3 regions of the Oryzomicrobium terrae genome follow, and region 3 is predicted to be linked to each of the others. Evidence: predicted binding sites of a transcription regulator. Region 3 holds the regulator's gene; each other region holds the start of a gene.
The links. Region 3 encodes FNR, which switches genes on or off when oxygen is low (the NO sensors DNR and NnrR bind a similar motif). Its sites were predicted from a motif close to TTGANCTAGNTCAA; they were not measured.

Region 1 (6,448 bases), 1.5 Mb from region 3:
CGGCGCACCAGGGCGTCGCGACGGGCATAGACGGTAGCCACGGCGATGAGCAGGACGACGAAGCCGGCGATCTGCCAGGCCCGGTCCTTCCACATCTTCAGCCAGGGCGCATCGGGCTTCTTCACCACCGGGCGACCACCTTCCAGGTAGCGGGCGGGCAGCCACACCTCCCGGTCGAAGTTGGCGAAGGTCTTGGCCCCGGTGCTCTTGTCCAGCTTGTTGGCGAGGAAGACGAACTGCCAGGGGTAGGCGGCGGAGAAGGTCTTGCCGCGCACGATGAAGATGGCCGACTCGGTGTAGCTCGGCGCCCCGGCGGCGGAAACGCCATACAGGTTGAGGTAGTCCAGGTCGCGGAAGGTGTAGGTGTCGCGCTCCTGGCGCACCTGGACCCGGTCGTACAGGCCGCCGCGGACGAAGCCGGAGCCCTTGAACGATTCGATGCCGTCGCTCTTGATGACGAACAGGGCCTGCTCGCCCGGGTGCAGCCCGGACATCAGGCGCTCGTAGCCGTCCTTGCCGAGAATGCTGCGGCCCACGGTGGGCACGTTGAGCAGACCGAACCAGAGATCCACGTAGGGCCGACCGTCGCTCACCAACCCCACGTCCTGAGGCTTGACGGTGAGCCGGGCGATGCTGCCCTCGGCGACCAGCTGGTCCCAGGTGAGAGTCTCACCGGTGTCGATGAAGGTGGCGGGCGGGCGCACCTGGGGCTTGAGGATGCCGACCTGCTTGGCCACCTCGCCACCCGAGACCATCATCACCTGGTTCTGGGCAATCACGGTGACCGTGGCGCCGGTAATGGCGTCCAGGCCGATGATGCTCTCTTCGGGACGGGCCTTGCCGATCTCGATCTGGTCGCCGACAAACTTGCCCAGGTACTGCTCATTGAACTTGATCAGGGCCGACTCGGGGATGCCGAGCAGCAGGATCGGTTCGGAGTGCTTGAGGATCTTCACCCCGGCGAAACGGCCGGCGGTATCCATGCCGATCAGGGTGACCACCGGTTTGCCCGAGTAGGCGGGGATATCGACGATGTCGGTGGACAGCATGACGTAGCCGACCAACTTCTTCTCGCCCCCCTCGGTCTTGTAGGCCTCGACGAAGGGCGGCTGGCCGCGCCGCTCGGAAAAACTGTCGGCGCCGGGCATCACCTCGCGGCACGGCACGTAGTCGCACATGCGCGGTGAGGTATGCAGTTCAGGCGGCAAGGCAGCTTCGTAAGAATCGGCGCGAACCGTGCCGACAGCCCCGGGCAGGAGCACCATGGCGCCGGCCAGGACCGTGCCGAGCAGACCGCCGGCGAGGGTCCGGGAAAAACGCCGGCAAAGGCGAGCGAACATCATCTACGACTCCCTGATCTGTAATTCAGCAAATGGTGATTTACAGCGCCCCATCTGCCCTTAACGCAAATCAAGACGAAAAATTACGGGGAACATCCCGCGCCCGTAATCCGGACGCGCCAAGGAAAAAAAGGGAGACGCAAGCGTCTCCCCCAACTCTCCATGCGGGTGAATCAACCGAGGATTACTTCTCCACGATCATGCGCGAACGCATCTCTAGGTGCAGGGCGTGGCAGAAGTGGGTGCAGTAGCACCAGAACACACCCGGCTTGTCGGCCTTGAAGGTGACCGACTTGGTTTCCTGCGGGTTGACGATGAAGTTCACGTCGTACTTGGGAATGGCGAAGCCGTGGGTCAGGTCTTCCACCTTGTCCAGATTGGTGAGGATGATGGTGACTTCGTCGCCCTTCTTGAGCTTGAACTCGCGCATCGAGAAGGCCGGCGCCTGGGACACCAGGTGCACGGTGACCTTGTTGCCGTTGCGCTCGATGCGGGAATCCTTGGCATCCTTGGTGGCCAGGGGGAAGTCGTCCAGGTTGTACACCTGACGCGGCTTGATCTTGTCGCGCTTGACGATGATGAAGTCGTGGGGCTCCGGGTAGACCGGGTGGTCGGCCAGCAGCACCATCTTCTCGCCACGGATGTCGATCAGCTGTTCGTTCTCCGGATGCAGCGGCCCCACCGGCAGGAAGCGGTCCTTGGAGAACTTGCAGCCCACGCCGAGGAATTGGCCATCGGCTTCCTTGGTCTCGCTCATGGACGCGTTGGTGTGGCCCGGCTGGTACTGGACGTCGAGGCGGTCGATGACGTACTTGACGTTCTTGTCCTTGAAGGCCTTGATCGCCGCTTCCACGTTCCACTTCACCATCTGGCTGTCGAGGAACAGGGTGGTGAAGGCGTTGCCACGGCCGTCGAAGGCGGTGTGCAGGGGGCCAAGACCCAGTTCAGGTTCGCCGACCACGGCATCGCGGGGATCCTTCAGTTCGCCGGCGAAGAACTTGTGCACCAGGGCGATCTCGATGATCGTGGCGGTGGGGGACAGCTTGCCGGAGCAGATGAAGTACTTGCCGTCCGGGCTGGCGTTCACGCCGTGGGGGTTCTTCGGCACCGGCACGTAGCAGGTCAGGGCGGTCTTCGGGTCCTGGTTGGACTCGCGGGTACCGTCCACCACGGGGACCTTGGAATCGCCGATGGTCTTGAACTTGCCGTCCTTGATCGCCTGCTCGATGCGGGCGATGTTGAAGAACACGCAGGCATCGCGTTCGGCGGACATCATGTCCTCGTACTTGGCGCCGCCTTCGGTGTTGTACTGGTTGGTGGCGGCGAACTTGCCGTCGTAGGAGGTGGCCACCAGGTCGCAGTTACCGTCGATCTTCACCTGCCAGCGCACGTCCATGGTCTCGGCATCGACGCAGGTGAACAGGGTGCCGTATTTCTTCGGATCATCCATGTCCCGGCCGTCGTTGGGCTGGGGCAGGTGGAATTCGCTGCCGCAGAAGACGCGGGTGGTGTGGTTGATCTTCTCGTCCACCGGGTCGCAGCGGTCCGGGAAGATGCCGTGGAAACCCTGGATGTTGGGGATGTCGGTGATCTTGTCGCACTCGAAGGTATCGAGGCGGATGCGGGCCAGGCGGCTGTTGATCTTGTCGTTCACCCAGGCGTACTTACCGTCGTAGGTGCCGTCGGTGTACGAGGCATGGACGTGGTGGGTATCGCCGATGTGGTACTTGAGCGAGCCGTCGGGCTTGGTGCCCATGATCTTCTTCGACTCGTTGGTGATGCCCCAGCCGCTCATGCAGTCCATGTTGAACACGGGGATGCGCTTGATCTCGCGGCCGGAAGGCAGGCCCAGCACGCGCATCTCGCCGGAGTGGCCGCCGGACCACAGGCCGTAGTAGGTATCCAACTCGCCCGGGGCCATGTGGATCTTCATCCCGCCCTCGGCGTGGCTGGCCGCAGCGGGTGCGGCGGCGCCGGCAGCCGGCTTGTCTTCCTTACAGGCGGCCAGGCCAGTGGCCAGCCCCGCCCCCGCCAGGCCGGTCAGGGCTGCGGTATTGAGGAAGCGACGACGGCCGAGGTCGGCCTGGGCCACTTCCAGTTGCGTTTCCACCTGATGCTTGTCTTGCTTGTCCATTGTGATCTCCCTGGGGGCGCATTCCCCCGTTGTGTGCCGCTTCACTCGCCGGCGTGCCGTCCGCGGCGATTTGTCGCAGGTGGGACTCTAGGCCCGCCCTCGCCCAGGGAATTTGATCTGTGCAAAAACGGCAAAATAGTCGTCAAAACCTTGCGCACGAGCGCTATTGCGCCAGCCCACAACGCTCTACCATCCTCCCCAGCCGCGCCCTCATTTTGGAGACTCCACCATGACACCGCCGATCATTGCCACCCTGGAAAAGCTGCTCGGCGGCCCCCGGGATAACGCCCTGCTGCGCTTTTCCCTGGGTACCGAGTGGCGCAAGGCCGGCGATCCGGCCAGGGCGGCCCTCTATTTCCGTCAGGCGGTGGAACTGGATCCCCGCTACTCAGCGGCATGGAAAGGCCTCGGACATGCCCTGGTCGACACGGGCGACAGCGACGGGGCCCTGGCCGCCTGGCGCGACGGCATCGCCGCCGCCAACGCCCGGGGCGACGTGCAGGCCGGCAAGGAGATGGCCGTATTCGCCCGGCGCATCGAAAAGGCCCGGGCACAAAACACAACGGCCGACGGGACGAACGTCCCGCCGGCCGGCGGTGAGGAGCGGCCTTGACGGCCAGGAATGTAGCGACCGCCGAAAGCGGTCCTGCGGCGGGAACGGCGCCCTAGCGCCGTGCAGGTGGCAGCAGCACCCCCTCGACGCCCAGGGCTTTGAGCTTGGCACGGGCAGCGGCCGCTTCGGCCCGGTTCTTGAACGGCCCCACCACCACCCGGGCTTCCAGATGGGAAGGAATGCCGTTGAGTTGAAGCTTGGCGTGCAACTCCTCGGCCCGCTTCACTTCGGAAAATACCCCGGCCTGCACCGCATAGCCCGAGAACAGCCGGGCCGGCGCCGGAGGCGCGGCCATCATGGCGGGAGCCGCAGGAGCGGCGGGGGCCTGAGGGGCTGCTGCAGCGGCAGGGGCGACGGGAGCCAAGGGCGCGCTGGGCGCCGCCACGGCGCGGCCGTTGCCCGCCTGCCGCTCGCTGCGCAATGGTGCTGTGCCCTCCCCTTCGCCAACCCGGGGCGTCCGGGTTACGGCCGCTGACGACGGCGTTGCCCGAGGCGCGGCCACGGCAGCGCTGGGACGGCCGGACGCTGCCGGCTGGGCGGCCACCTGGGGCGGTTCGGGCAAGGCGGAGGCGGGAGCCGCCGACGTCGCTTCGGGGGCAGCGGCCACGACGGGAGGCTCGACCTTGATTTCTTCGGCCTTGGGCTCCACCGGCGTAACCGGCTGGGTCACCTCGGTGCGCGGCGGTGGCGCCGCCGGCCGGGGGGCGGCGGGCGCCTCCACCTCGACGGTGGTGGACAGGTGGTCGAACAGCACCAGGGTGCCGAGCAGAATGGCGATCAGCACCGCGGCCAGGGACATGCGCTTGACCAGGGTCCGCTTGAGCTGGTCCTGAGGCGCTTGGGCCTCGGCGGCAGGAGCGGCCTTCTTGGCCGCCGGCTTCGGGCTGGGGCGTTTCTTGACGGGGGGTTCGGCCATCGCGTCGCTTTCTTGCCTGAGGGCGGAGAGGGAAACAACGGGCAGTGCAACGGCACTCGCCCGGCTCAATCAACGGCTTTCGCCGGCCTTAACCTGACTTAGCCGCCGCCCTGGTTGCGCACCAGGGCCACCACCAGGTCGGCCTCGGCCCGGGCGATGTTGCAGCGGTCGGCAATGGTCTGGGCATCGTGGCCGGCGGCAGCCATCTGCATGGCGTCGCTGTACAGGGGCGACATGTGCTGGGTCGCCTGGAGCTGGGCAAAGCGCTCGCGCATCTCATCCTGGACCACCGCCAGCTCACCCTGCAAGCGCACGATTTCCTGGCGCAACTGGGTCAGGTCGCGCTCGATGGCCTGCACCACCGGGGTATCGGCCACTTCGGCGGCCAGGTTGATGGGCCGGGGCGGAATCACCGGCGCGGCCGGCGCCATGGCCGGCTCCCGCGGCTGTTCGCGCACGGGGGCGACGGAAGGCGGGGCCGTCTCCTGGACGGCCGCGTAGAGCCGGGCGCCCGTGGCCGGCCCTGCCTCGGCCCGTTTGGCCACCGGCACGGCCGGCGCGTCCTCGGGCGATACGCTCTCGCTGGCGGCCTCGACCTCGGCCTGGCGGCGCAGGCGGCGGTAGCGCAACACCACCGCCAGGATGTAGACGGCAAGCAATACGACGATCGCCAACAGGGCGTCGCGCACGCTCAGGACGGTGCCCGCAGGAAAACCAAGGGCTGCCAAATCAAACATGGGCAAACACGAAAACAGTCATTGCAGCGGGGAAGGGAAAGGGGGAAATCGGGCCGTCTGGCACCACGACCAAGCATTATGCCAGAGGCCTCGCCCCCACCGCCCCGCCAGGGCCGTGGTTTTCTTGCCCAGCCGGTGGGCAGGCCCGGACAGCCGCCAGCGCCGTGCACCGGGCGGAATTGATCGACTGCGCAGGGGCCGCCGGGTGGCAACCGGCGACCCGATCACCGCCCCCCTTGGCGCAGACTCGCCGCCAGGCCGGTCGCCAGCCGCGCCGCCAGAGCGTAGAGGGTCAGCTGCGGATTGACCCCGAGGGAGGTGGGCAGCAGGCTGCCATCGGCCACGCTGAGGCCTTCCAGTTGGTGGTGGCAGCCATCGGGCCGGGTCACGCCGCCCCGGGGTTCCGGGCTCATGGCACAGCCGCCCATGACGTGGGCGCTGACCACCCGGGCGCGGCCGGTCTTGAGGGGCAGTCGCGCCAACTGGGCCTCCGCCGCACTCCCCGCCGCCATGGGGCGGGCGTCCAGATGCACCGGCATGACGCTGCCGGCGCCAGCGGCGAACTGAATCTCCGCCATGGCCTGCCAGGCGCGCCGCGCCGCCTGCCAAAAAGTGGCATTGAGCGGATAGTCGAGACGCGGGTCGCCGTAGCCGTCGAGCACCACCCGCCCCCCGGGGCTGTCCGGCGAGAAGCCGTCGCGCACCAGG
Region 2 (6,448 bases), 260 kb from region 3:
GACAAGCGCAACGGCAAAAGCGGCCACGGCATCTGGCTGCACGGCACGCCGTCCGACACCTTCTCCCGCCCGCCCAAGGCTTCCGACGGCTGCGTGGTGCTGGCCAACACCGACCTCAACCAGTTGGCCAAGAACCTGCAGATCGGCCTGACGCCGGTGATCATCAGCCCCTCGGTGGAATGGACCTCCATCGACGACTGGGCCAAGGAACGCTCCGAACTCAACCGCACCATGGACTCCTGGCGCAACGACTGGGAAAGCCGCGACACCGAGCGTTTCCTGCGCCACTACTCGCGCCGCTTCCAGGGCGATGGCCAGAGCTACGCTGCCTTCGCCCAGCAAAAGCGCCAGGTCAACGAGAGCAAGGAGTGGATCAAGGTCGGCATTTCCAACGTTTCCATGTTCCGCAACCCGGGCAAGGACGAGATGGTGGTGGTGACCTTTGCCCAGGACTACCGCAGCAACAACGTGAACCAGACCTCGCGCAAGCGCCAGTACTGGATCCGCGAGGACGGGGCCTGGAAGATCATCTACGAAGGGGCTGCCTGAACCATCGGCAGCCACTCCCCTAGCCAAACCCCGCGCCCTGCCTTGATCTCCAGGCAGGGCCCCGCAAACCCCGCATCCCGCCTTACTCTCCGGAGGTAGTCCCTGATGAAGCGCATCCTGCTTGGCGTTGCCGCCACCCTGGTTTCCGTGGCCGCCCTCGCCGCCAATCCCTTCGTCGAAATTCAGACCAACCAGGGCAAGATCGTCGCCGAGTTGTACGCCGACAAGGCGCCCAAATCGACGGCCAACTTCCTCCAGTACGCCAACGACGGTTTCTACAACGGCACCGTCTTCCACCGCGTCATCGACGGCTTCATGATCCAGGGCGGCGGCTTCACCCCGGAAATGAGCCAGAAACCGACCCGGGCACCGATCGAGAACGAGGCCAAGAACGGCCTGAAGAACACCGTCGGCACCCTGGCCATGGCCCGCACCAATGACCCCCATTCGGCCACCGCCCAGTTCTTCATCAACCTGGTGGACAATGCTCCCCTCAACTACCCGAGCCGCGACGGCTGGGGCTACGCTGTATTCGGCAAGGTGACCCAGGGCCTGGACGTGGTGCAGAAGATCGCCAAGGTGCAGACCGGCAACAAGGGCTACTTCCAGGACGTGCCGCTGCAGCCGGTGGTGATCCAGTCGGTCAAGGTGCTGCCGGCCCCGGCCGATGCTCCGCCGGCCAAGAAGTAACCCCCCACCGAACACACAACCAAACACACAACAATTCCAACCCCACTCGGGGCGACGCCCCCACGGCCGCCACCGGCCAGGGCCCGCCCCACCCCGAAAGGACCACCATGATCAAGCTGCACACCAATTTCGGCGTCATCGGCATCGAACTCGACGCGGAAAAGGCCCCCGAATCCGCCAAGAACTTCATCGCCTACGTGGAATCCGGTCACTACGACAACACCATCTTCCACCGCGTCATCAACGGCTTCATGATCCAGGGCGGCGGTTTCGAGCCGGGCATGAAGCAGAAGCCGACCCAGGCCCCGATCCAGAACGAAGCCCAGAACGGCCTGAAGAACGACAAGTACACCCTGGCCATGGCCCGCACCAGCGATCCCCATTCCGCCACCGCCCAGTTCTTCATCAACGTTGCCGACAACGACTTCCTCAACCACACCGCCCCCAACGCCAACGGCTGGGGCTACGCCGTGTTCGGCAAGGTGGTCGAAGGCACCGACGTGGTGGATCAGATCAAGGGCGTCAAGACCGGCCGCTCCGGCTTCCACCAGGACGTGCCGGTGGAAGACGTGGTGATCACCAAGGCCGAAGTGGTCTAAGCCCCGGCTTCACCGCAAGACGCGACGCTCCCGCCCCGAGGCACTCGGCCGGGAGCGTTTTTCCATCCAGACCCCAACTACCCGATCCCGCATCCGCCGCCATGCTCCACTTCATCTCCGACCTGCACCTCTCCCCCGCCACCCCCGGCCTGGTCCGCCTCTTCGGCGACTACCTGAACGGCCCGGCGCGGCAGGCCGAGCGCCTGTTCATCCTGGGCGACTTCTTCGAAGCCTGGGTCGGCGACGACGGCGGCATGGACCCGGTCAGCCGCCAGGTGAAAGCCTGGCTGCGCGCGGCCAGCGACGCCGGCCTGGCCATCGCTTTCCTCCACGGCAACCGGGACTTCCTGGTGGGCGAGGTCTTCGCCGCGGAAACCGGGGTGACCCTGCTGCCCGACCCCTACGTGCTGTCCACCCCGGAATGGCAGTTCGTGCTCACCCACGGCGACGCCCTGTGCACCGACGACCTGCCCTACCAGGCCTTCCGCGCCCAGGTGCGCAACCCGCAATGGCAAGCCGCCTTCCTGGCCAAGCCCTTGCAGGAGCGCATCGCCATCGCCATGGGGCTGCGCGCCCAGAGCGAGGCCGGCAAGGCGGAAAAGGCCGGCACCAGCGCCGAATACCTGATGGACGTGAATCCGGGCGCCACCGACGACTTCATCCGCAGCCACGGCTACGCCACGGTGATCCACGGCCATACCCATCGCCCCGCCACCCACGACCACATCGTGGACGGCATCCACACCCAACGCTGGGTGCTGGCCGACTGGCACGAGGCCGACGGCACGGCCCGGGGCGAGTACCTGACCTGGGACGGCGAAGCCCTGGCCCGCCACCCGCTGCAGCAGACCGTTTGAGGTGGCACGGGCAGCGCGCCGGACGACCGCCCAGCCAGCACTCCCTGACCCGGGCTTGACCGCAGCGACGGCGGCCCGTACAGTTAGCTCCGCAACCCACAAAGGGGAGTAGCTGTACCGCCGAAGTCGTCAATACGGCATCTGACCCGTCAGATGCCCGGCCCGGCGGGCGAGTCGCGACAAGTAACTGGTAACACCAGTCCAACCTTGCCCCGGCCCTTCGCAAGCGAGACCTTTGCCGCCCGGCAAAGGTCTTTTTCGTTGACCATTCGGATCTCCCGATCCCAGGCCGGCAGGGTCGCTCCGACTCACTTGCGAAAGGAAGCCCATGTTCTCCCTCCATACCCTCCTGCGCCCCCTGCGCTCTGCCCTAACCCGCGCTTCGCTGCGCCTGGCCAGCAAGCTGATCGTCTCGCTCCTGCGCCGCCTCACCCCGGTGGTGACCACGCCCCATGGCGCCGAGCCGGCCATGGCCCGCGCCCGCCGGGGCACTCCGACGGGTAACGCAGCCAGCGGCGCGCCGCGGAGCCGGGTCATCGACGGCGACGCCCGCCGCATCGACGATCCGCGCAGCCACTGGTAACCCTCCCCTAATTTTCGCCCACATTCCGAAAGCACAATCATGGAAACGAGCATCGGCAACGTCTGGTGGTGGAGCGGCTTCGTCGTCTTCGTCATCGTCGCCATCCTAGTGGACCTGCTGGCGGTCGAGCGCAAAGGCTCCCGCGCCGTCACCATCAAGCAGGCCCTGGCCTGGTCCGCCCTGTGGGTCGGCCTGGCGATGGCCTTTTGCGCCTTCCTCTGGTTCTGGCTGGACACCCACGGCGGCCGGGAACTGGCGAACCAGAAGGCCGGTGAATTCCTCACCGGCTACCTGATCGAAAAATCCCTGTCGGTGGACAACATCTTCGTCTTCCTCATGTTGTTCACGGCCTTCGCCGTACCGGCGGAACAGCAGAAGAAGGCCCTCATCCTGGGCGTCATCGGCGCGGTGGTGCTGCGCGCCATCATGATCCTGGTGGGCGCCTGGCTGATCGCCCGGTTCAGCTGGATCCTCTACGTTTTCGGCGCCTTCCTGCTGTTTACCGGCGCCAAGATGGCCTTCGGCGGCGAGCACGAGCCGGACCTGGAAAAGAACCCGATCCTGCGCTGGATGCGCGGCCACCTCAAGCTGCTGCCCCAGTACGACGGTGCCAAGCTGGCGGTGACCAGGAACGGCGAACGCTGGTTCACGCCCCTGTTCGTGGTGGTGGTGCTGATCGGCATCACCGACGTGATCTTCGCCGTGGATTCGATTCCGGCCATCTTCGCCATCACCACCGACCCGTTCATCGTCATGACCTCCAACATCTTCGCCATCCTCGGTCTGCGGGCGCTGTACTTCCTGCTCGCTGACATGGCCGCCCGCTTCCACCTGCTCAAGTACGGCCTGGCCGCGGTGCTCGCCTTCATCGGCGTGAAGATGCTGATCGTCGACTTCTTCCACATGCCGGTGGCCCTGTCCCTGGGCGCCGTGGGCGGCCTACTCGTCCTGTCGGTGATCGCCAGCCTGCTCATTCCGGCCAAGAGCCACACACCGGCCAAGCACTGAGACCTGGGGCACATTGCCCGAGCCTGTAGCCTGATCAAGCCGCCAGAGGCGGGGGACGCTCCCCCGCCTCTTTTTTTTGCCCGCCCACCACGCCCTTGCGAGCGAAAGTGACAGGCGCAATGGCACGTTTTTGATCGCCATCAAACGCTTGGGGCAATAGCCGAGTAATCTGCTCAGGTATATACCGTCCAACGCCGCGCGGCGCTACCTGAAGGTTCCCCCGGCGCTGGTTCGGCTTGATCTTGCGTGGCGCCGCCAAAAGCGACGCCCTCCATGATGGAGGCCTGACCATGGCCAAGAAATTCCCCCTGCACCCCAAGCACCCGGAGCGGATCTGTTGGGGCTGCGACAAATACTGCCCGGCCGACTCACTGCAATGCGGCAACGGCTCAGGGCGGACCCTGCATCCGGCCGAGATGATCGGCGACGACTGGTACCTGCACGGTGACTGGGGTATCGAGTTGGATGACGGTGCGGTCAAGCCCGCAGACAACGGCACCACGGAATCCCCGCAGTGAACTGAACCGCCGGCCGCGCCATGGGCGTCGCCCCGCATTCCGCACTCAGCTCCGGAACAGCAGCCTCCGACGGGCATTCCGATCGCTGCGCTCCGGGAGCGCCGGGAATTAGTCGATTAGTCGATTCGCCGTTGCGCCAACACTATGTGCCGTGCCACCAACGGCGCATCAACGTTGCATCGCTTGGAACACACCGATCAGGGTTTTGACTGCCGCTTCCAGCTCATCGGGGGTATAGGCTGCAAATCCCAGCAGGAAGCCGGCCTGCCGGGGCTCCGCCGCATGGAGCCCGGTCAGCCCCATCAAATCAAGGCCAACCCGGCGTGCGGCACTGATGACCTCCTGCTCCGGAATGTCGCAGGTCAGCACGCAAGGCATCTGCAAACCGCCAATGGGCACCCGGGGTTCGACGTAGCCGGCCAGATGGGTACGCACCAGGCGGACCAGCGTCGCCAGCCGTTCGCCATAGACGCTGCGCATGGCGCGCACGTGGGCACCGAAGTGACCGCCGTCGATGAAACGGGCCAGGGTCAACTGGGCGATCGAGGCGCTGTGCCCGTCGAGCAGGGTGCGCGCCACGGTCATCGGCGCCACCAGGGCACGCGGCAAGACCAGGTAGCCGATGCGCAGCCCAGGGAACAGGGACTTGGTGAAGGTGCCGATGTAGATCGTCCGCTCGTGGGGGTCCAGCCCCTGCACGCAAGCCGTCGGTTTGCCGGCGTAGTGGAACTCGCTGTCGTAGTCGTCCTCGATAATCCAGGCCTGCTGCCGCTCCGCCCAGTCGATCAACGCCAGGCGCCGATCCAGCGCCAGGGTGGCACCGGTGGGGAACTGGTGCGAGGGCGTCAGGGAGACGGCCTTGGCCGAACGGGGATCGGCGCGCAAACGCTCGACCAGGATGCCCTGGGCGTCGAGCGGGATGGGCACGCACTCCAGACCAGCCGCATCGAAGGCCCGGCGCGCCCCGTGGTAGCCCGGATCCTCGATGAAGATGCGGTCGCCGGCATCGAACAGCACGTTGGCGCATAGCGTCATGGCCTGCTGCGAGCTGGTCAGCACCAGCACCCGCTCGGCGCTGGCATGGGCGCCGCGCTCCAGGTTGACGTAGTCGGCGATGGCCCGCCGCAACGGCGCCATGCCCTGGGGATCGCTATGCTGCAGGGCCCGATAGCCATATTCCTTCAACACCTGCCGCTCCAGGCGCTCCCAGGTCGACAAGGGAAAACTGCGGGTCTCCGGCACGCCAGGGGCGAACGGGCGCGGTGCCAGAAAGTCACGCACGCCGCCGCCCTTGAACATGGCGGCGCCGCGCTGGCTGAGCGTTGGCCCCTGGACGTGCGACGACTCGCGGCGGCGCAATTGCCCCCGGCTGGGTGCGCGCTGGGCCATTTCCGAAACGAAGCTGCCGCTGCCTACCCGCCGCTCGATGAAGCCTTCGGCGTGCAACTGGCCGTAGGCCGCCTCCACCGTGTCACGGGAGACGCCCAGGGACGCCGCCAGGGCGCGGGAAGCCGGCAGCGGCTTGCCCACGCCGAGAGCGCCGTCCAGGATCAACTGGCGGATGGCGCGCTGGATGCGGGCGTGCAGCGGCAACGCCGCCTGGGCGGGGTCGGCCAGCCAGGCTTTGACCGATTCGAGCTGGGA
Region 3 (6,448 bases):
CACCGACCTGCTGGCGCACTTCGCCACCGAGGAAGAGCAGCTCTTCCCTGCTTTCGAGAGCGCTACCGGCATGACCGGCGGTCCGACGGCGGTGATGCGCCACGAGCACGTGCAGATGCGTGGCCTGGTGGCCAACGCCCGCCAGGCCCTGGCCGACCACGACGGCGATGCGTTTCTCGGCGAGGCCGACACCCTGCTGATCCTCATGGAGCAGCACAACCTCAAGGAAGAGAACATCCTCTATCCGATGTGCGATGCCCAACTGGCCGGGCAAGCCGCGGAACTGCTGCCGCGTTGCACGGCCTCATTGCAGAGTGGCGCGTAAGCGCCTGCACCCGGCACAATCCCGGTTTCCTTCTTTTTCCCCAACCTGGGGCCTTGCCATGAAATTGAACCTCGAAGCCCTCGACGGGCCGGTCATCGACGCCCGCGACCTGGAACCCCCCGAACCCTTCGTCCGCACCATGGCGGCCCTGGATGACATCGGGCCGGGCCAGTCCCTGCACCTGGTATTGCCCCGGGAGCCCTATCCCCTTTACAACGCCCTGGCCATGAACGGCTTCACCCACGACACCAGTTATAGCGACGATGGTTTCGTGGTGGTGCGCATCTTCCGCAAGTGATCGGATAACCCGGGTGGCCCGTTCCCCTGCCAACGTCCTGTCGTACGACCAGGCGCCGCCGCTGCACCTGCCGTTGCGCTTTTTCCTCACGGCGCCCCTGTTCGGCATGCTGGCCGGGGTGCTGATGCTGGTGAGAGGGGGGGGCGTGCTCGCGTCGCGCTGGACCGGCGAGGCCCTGGCAGTGACTCACTGTCTGACCGCGGGCTTCATGCTGCAGGTGATGCTCGGTGCCCTGGTGCAGTTCCTGCCGGTAGGCGCCGGGGTGGCGCTGCCCGGACAACGGCGCCTGGTGCCCCTGGTGCACGGGATCATCACCCTGGGGGCCCTGTCGCTGGTGGCGGCGTTTCTCAATGCGGGCACATGGGCCTTTCTGGTGGCCGGCATCTGTCTCGCCCTGGGCGTCGGCGCCTTCGCCGTGGCGGGGTTGATCGCCTTGCGCCAGCGCCTTGCCCTGGTGGGCACGGTGGGGGCGCTGCATCTGACCCTGCCTGCGTTGGTCGTGACCCTGGTGCTGGGCGTGTGGCTGGTGAGTGGCCTGGCCGGCCTGGCCAGCCCGCCGGTAATTCTGGTGACGACCTTGCACGCCGGCTGGGGGCTGTTCGGCTGGGCCGGCGGGTTGCTGGTCGGGGTTTCCCTGGTAGTGGTGCCGATGTTCCAACTGACCCCGAGCTATCCTTCCTGGATCGTCCGAGGTCTGGCGCCGCTGCTTACCGTTCTGCTGCTGGCCTGGACCGGCCGGGTGGTGTGGGGTGACGCCGAGGCCGGCCAAGGGGCGGGGGCGATCTTCGCCTTGCTGCTCGGTGCCGCGGCCCTCGGCTTTTGCCTGGCCACCCTCGGCTTGCAGCGGCGCAGTCGCCGCCCCTGGGGCGATCCGACTCAGCGCTTCTGGCGTCTTGGTCTGCTTGGCCTGGCCCTGGCCGCGGCCCTGTGGGGCGTGGGCGAGGCGACTGGCCTGGGGCGGGAACGGCTACCGCTGTGGGTCGGCATCCTGGCCCTGGCGGGGGGCTTCGTCCCGGTGATTTGCGGCATGCTCTACAAGATCGTGCCCTTCCTGATCTGGCTTGATCTGCAGAACCGGGGGCGTGGCCGGGTGATTCCGCCCAACATGAAGCGCCTGCTGCCGGAGTCCGGCATGCTGCGCCATCTCAACGTCCATCTGGTCGCCCTGGCGTTGCTGCTGATGGCTCCGCTGCAACCCCAGTGGCTGGCACTGCCGGCCGGCGCCCTGTTGCTGGCGGCGTTTGCCGTGCTCGCCCTGAACCTCCTGGGGGCGTTGCGGCTGTACCGCAGCGAACGCCGCCGCATGGACGAAACCCTTGCCGCCACCTAACCATGCCGACCGCCTACCTGATCCTGAAACACCTGCATGTCACCTGCGTGGCTCTGTCCGGTCTCGGCTTCCTGTTGCGCGGCGGGCTCATGCTGGCCGATTCGCCCCTGCTTCAGGCCCGGTTGCTGCGCATCCTTCCCCATGTCGTCGACACCCTGCTGCTCGCCAGCGCCTTGAGCCTGGCGGCGCTGCTTGGCCAGTACCCCTTCGTCGCCGGCTGGCTCACCGCCAAGGTGCTGGGGCTCATCGCCTACATCCTGTGCGGCACGGTGGCCTTGAAACGGGGGCGAACCAAGGCGGTACGGGTGCTGTTCCTGATTCTCGCCCTGGGCTGCTTCGCCTACATCGTCTCGGTGGCGCTCAGCCGCAATCCCTGGGGCTTTTTCCTGTTTCTGTCCTGAAAGTGCGTTCCATGTCCGCTTCCCTTCTCGGTCCGGCTGCTCCGGCCTTTGACGAACCCCTGGAAATGCTCGATGCCTGCCACGGCCGCATCGAGGCCCAGTTGAAGACCCTGGAACGGCTGGTCGAGCACCTGCCCCGGCATGGGGTGGATGCGGCGGCACGCCAGGCCATCGAGGGGGTGGTGCGCTATTTCACCGTGGCCGCCCCCCATCACCACGAAGACGAGGAGGTGGATCTGTTTCCCGCCCTGCACGCGGCAGTGGCCGGCCGAACCGGCGAGGATGACGAGGTGGCGGCGCTGGTGACACGCTTGCTGGCGGACCATCGGCGCATGGACGTGGCCCGGGACGCGATGCTCGACCATCTGGGCAAGTTGCTGGCCGGCGGAGCGGCGGACTTGTCGGCGGAGTCGGTGGCTGCCCTGGCGGCCCTCTACCGGGAGCACATCGCCCTGGAAACCGAGCAGTTGCTACCCCTGGCCAAGCGGGTGCTGCCGGCGGCGGTGGCGCGGGGGCTGGGCGAACGGATGGCGACCCGGCGCGGCGCCCCCATGCCGGGGTGAGCCCGGGCAGGCGATGAACGGCCGGGGCCGGGGTCAGCCCTGGCCGTGGTTCATCAGGCGCTTGAGGCCCGGGATGTCGAGGATGCGGATGTGCTTCTGCTGCACCGCGATCAGCCCTTCTTCCTGGAACTTGGAGAAGGAGCGGGAGACGGTTTCGAGCTTGAGGCCCAGGTAGCTGCCGATTTCTTCCCGGGTCATGCGCAGGTAGAACTCGGCAGGGGAATAACCTCGGGCGACGAAGCGCTGCGACAGGTTGAGCAGGAACGCGGCCAGACGTTCCTCGGCACGCATGGTGCCGAGCAGCATCATCACCCCGTGGTCGCGCACGATTTCCCGGCTCATCACCTTGTGAAAGTGGTTCTGCAGGGTCGGCACCTGGCGTGACAGGCGTTCCAAGTGGTCGAAGGGGATCAGGCAGACTTCGCTGTCTTCCAGGGCGATGGCGTTACAGGAGTGGTTTTCGTTGCTGATGCCGTCCAGCCCGAGCAACTCGCCGGACATCTGAAAACCGGTGACCTGATCCCGGCCATCCTCCATGATCACGTCGGTCTTGAAGAAGCCGCTGCGAATCGCATAGAGTGCCTCGAAGGGCTCGCCGGCGCGGTAGAGCAGGTCGCCGCGCTTGACCCGCTTGCGGTTCGAGACGATCTCCTCCAGCTTGGCCATCTCCAGCGAATTCAGCCCGAGCGGCAGACACAACTCGCGGAGATTGCAGTTGGAACAAGCGGTCTTGATGACCGAAAGATTGACGGTTTTCAAAGCCCGGTTTTCGGACATATCCAGTACTTTGCCCCTAGGCAATTTGCGGTTTGATCCAGGTCAACGTGAATCTGTTCCATACAATGAATACTACGGAACAACCCTCATCTTACCCTGCAATGGCGCCCCCGCTCTCCCCAACTTCCAACGCGTCCAACGTCGTCTTCGATCCTGAGATCATTCAGCGCTTCGATATCAGCGGGCCGCGTTATACGTCGTATCCGACGGCCGACCGTTTTGTTGAAGCCTTTGACGCCGATGCGCTCAAAGCGTGGCTGGGGAAGCGCGAGATCGGTGGTGTGGGCGGCCCGATGAGCGCGGCCGGACGTGCGCTGTCATTATACTTCCACCTCCCCTTCTGCAATACCATCTGCTACTACTGCGCCTGTAACAAGATCATCACCAAGGATCACGGGCGTAGCGCCAAGTACATCAAGTACCTGGGCAAGGAGCTGGCCCTCCAGGCCGAATACCTGGACGGCAGCCGTGACGTGGCCCAGTTGCATTGGGGTGGCGGTACGCCAACCTTCCTCTCCCACGACGAAATGCGCCAGTTGATGGGGCTGACGCGCAAGTACTTCAAACTACTCGACGGCGGCGAGTTCTCCATCGAGGTGGACCCGCGCAAGGTGGATGCAGAAACCGTCGCTGTGCTCGGCGAACTGGGCTTCAATCGCATGAGCATCGGCGTGCAGGACTTCGACGAGCGCGTCCAAGTGGCGGTGAACCGGGTCCAGTCCGAGGAAGAAACGGCCAACGTGGTCAGCGCGGCCCGAGCCAACGGCTTCCAGTCGATTTCCATGGACCTCATCTACGGCCTGCCGCACCAGACCGTGATGGGCTTCAACCGCACCCTGGAGCGGGTCCTGGCGATGAGCCCGGACCGCCTGTCGATCTACAACTACGCCCACCTGCCGCACCACTTCAAGCCGCAGCGGCGCATTCTCGAAGCCGATCTGCCCAGCGCCGATGCCAAGCTGCAGATCCTGCAACTGGCGATCAAGAAGCTCACCGAGGCCGGCTATGTCTTCATCGGCATGGACCACTTCGCCAAGCCCGATGACGAGCTGGCGGTGGCCCAGCGCCAGGGGCGGCTGCATCGCAACTTCCAGGGCTATTCGACCCATGCGGACTGCGACATGCTGTCCTTCGGCATCTCGTCGATCGCCAAGGTGGGGCCCACCTATAGCCAGAACGTGCGTACCCTGGACGAGTACTACGACCGCCTCGATGCCGGCCAGTTGCCGGTGTTGCGCGGCCTGGAATTGAGCGCCGACGACATCCTGCGCCGCTCGATCATCCAGGCCCTGATGTGCCACTTCGAGCTGTCCCTGGAGTCGATCGAGATTGCCCACCTGATCGATTTTCGTAAGTACTTTGCCGCCGAACTTGACGACCTCAAGGAAATGGAAGAAGCGGGTCTGGTCAAGGTGGACGACAAGTGGATCACCGTCTTGCCCCCGGGGCGCATGCTGGTCCGGGTGATCGCCATGGTGTTCGACCGCTACCTGCGTGCCGACCGGCAGCGCACCCGCTACTCCAAAGTCATCTGAGCGGTTCGCTCGGCAAGCACCTACGCGGACGGGGCGGCTTAGCCGCCCTGTTGCTTTACGACGTTGCTCCTTGGGCGCGTCGACACCTCTGTGCACGCAGCCGTTCCTGCCCCCGCCGCGGGCGTGGCTACATTGACGCACTTGTCACGAGTGACATCGGCCTGGCGCACCACCGGTAGTAAACTGTTTCCGTGGATTCCTTGACCCCCGCTTCCCTGCTGCCTTTCGTCCTCGTCGGCTTTCTTGGCGGGCCCCACTGCGTCGGCATGTGTGGAGGTATCGTCGCCGCCTTGGCCGCGGGCAGCGCTCCGGGGCGGCGGGGCGGTTTGCATCTTGCCTATAACCTGGGGCGGATCAGTGCCTATGTGGCTGCCGGTGCGCTTCTGGGCGCCCTGGGCGGCTGGCTCGGGGCCGGTGGGCAGTCGGCCATTGCCGCCCAGTGGCCGGTACGCACGGTCCTGTTCCTGCTGGCCAACCTGCTGCTGGTGGGCATGGGCCTGTACCTGCTCGGTCTGCCCCAATTGCTGCTGCCGCTGGAGCGGGGCGGGCAGCGTCTGTGGCGGCGTATCCAGCCCCTGACCCGACATTTTCTCCCGGTACGCTCGCCGCTTCAGGCGTTGCCCCTGGGCTTCCTCTGGGGATTCCTGCCCTGCGGTCTGGTCTATAGCGCCCTAGCGTCGGCCCTGGCATCCGGTTCGGCGGCAGGCGGTGCGGCCATCCTGCTGGCCTTCGGTCTGGGGACGTTGCCCAATTTGCTGGCGATCGGCTTGCTGGCGGTGCGTCTCAAGGAATGGGCACGCCACCCGGTGGTGCGGCGCGTGGCGGGCAGCCTGGTGCTGGCCTACGGGGCCTGGGGCTTGTTCGCTGCCGTGCGTCTGCTGGCAGGCTGATCCCGACCGGCCGCACCGGGGAGCGGTAAGCGACGAACGGAATGAAACCGTGAAAAGACAACGGGGCACCCTTGGGTGCCCCGTTGGCATTGCAGCGCAGCCCGGCGGCTGCACGCAGTGTTAGACCTGGGCCGAGGGGGCGTGCCGGGTCGGCTGGGACAGTTTGTCCCGCACCACCAGTGCCACGAACCAGAGCAGGGGTACGACCACCAGGGAATAAGTGATCCACTGGCCGTACTGGCCTTCCGGGCCCCAGGGCTCGGTGACGACGTGCCAGTAGTCGTTGTCGATGGGCAGCAGGCCGGTTTCGGTGTACTCGTGGAAGGCGT

Region 1: OTERR_RS13495 (NosR/NirI family protein) is a predicted target of FNR. The motif match lies at 1,401-1,414, and genes of this name have one in related genera.
Region 2: OTERR_RS05370 (DUF3079 domain-containing protein) is a predicted target of FNR. The motif match lies at 4,417-4,430, and genes of this name have one in related genera.

Annotation. Positions count from the first base shown of each region.
Region 1 is NZ_CP022579.1:2,974,032-2,980,479, forward strand. It holds gene OTERR_RS13495 (NosR/NirI family protein) at 1-1,265, opposite strand, end outside; gene nosZ (TAT-dependent nitrous-oxide reductase) at 1,525-3,474, opposite strand; gene OTERR_RS13505 (tetratricopeptide repeat protein) at 3,704-4,087, shown strand; gene OTERR_RS16605 (SPOR domain-containing protein) at 4,140-5,003, opposite strand; gene OTERR_RS13515 (DUF2802 domain-containing protein) at 5,102-5,740, opposite strand; gene OTERR_RS13520 (GMC family oxidoreductase) at 5,965-6,448, opposite strand, start outside.
Region 2 is NZ_CP022579.1:1,173,876-1,180,323, reverse strand. It holds gene OTERR_RS05400 (L,D-transpeptidase family protein) at 1-549, shown strand, start outside; gene OTERR_RS05395 (peptidylprolyl isomerase) at 655-1,239, shown strand; gene OTERR_RS05390 (peptidylprolyl isomerase) at 1,347-1,838, shown strand; gene OTERR_RS05385 (UDP-2,3-diacylglucosamine diphosphatase) at 1,940-2,695, shown strand; gene OTERR_RS05380 (hypothetical protein) at 3,024-3,278, shown strand; gene OTERR_RS05375 (TerC family protein) at 3,318-4,286, shown strand; gene OTERR_RS05370 (DUF3079 domain-containing protein) at 4,577-4,804, shown strand; gene pdxR (MocR-like pyridoxine biosynthesis transcription factor PdxR) at 4,973-6,448, opposite strand, start outside.
Region 3 is NZ_CP022579.1:909,968-916,415, forward strand. It holds gene OTERR_RS04180 (hemerythrin domain-containing protein) at 1-325, shown strand, start outside; gene OTERR_RS04185 (DUF2249 domain-containing protein) at 384-623, shown strand; gene OTERR_RS04190 (hypothetical protein) at 637-1,953, shown strand; gene OTERR_RS04195 (SirB2 family protein) at 1,956-2,354, shown strand; gene OTERR_RS04200 (hemerythrin domain-containing protein) at 2,366-2,917, shown strand; gene fnr (fumarate/nitrate reduction transcriptional regulator Fnr) at 2,951-3,694, opposite strand; gene hemN (oxygen-independent coproporphyrinogen III oxidase) at 3,796-5,229, shown strand; gene OTERR_RS04215 (sulfite exporter TauE/SafE family protein) at 5,430-6,119, shown strand; gene OTERR_RS04220 (FTR1 family iron permease) at 6,240-6,448, opposite strand, start outside.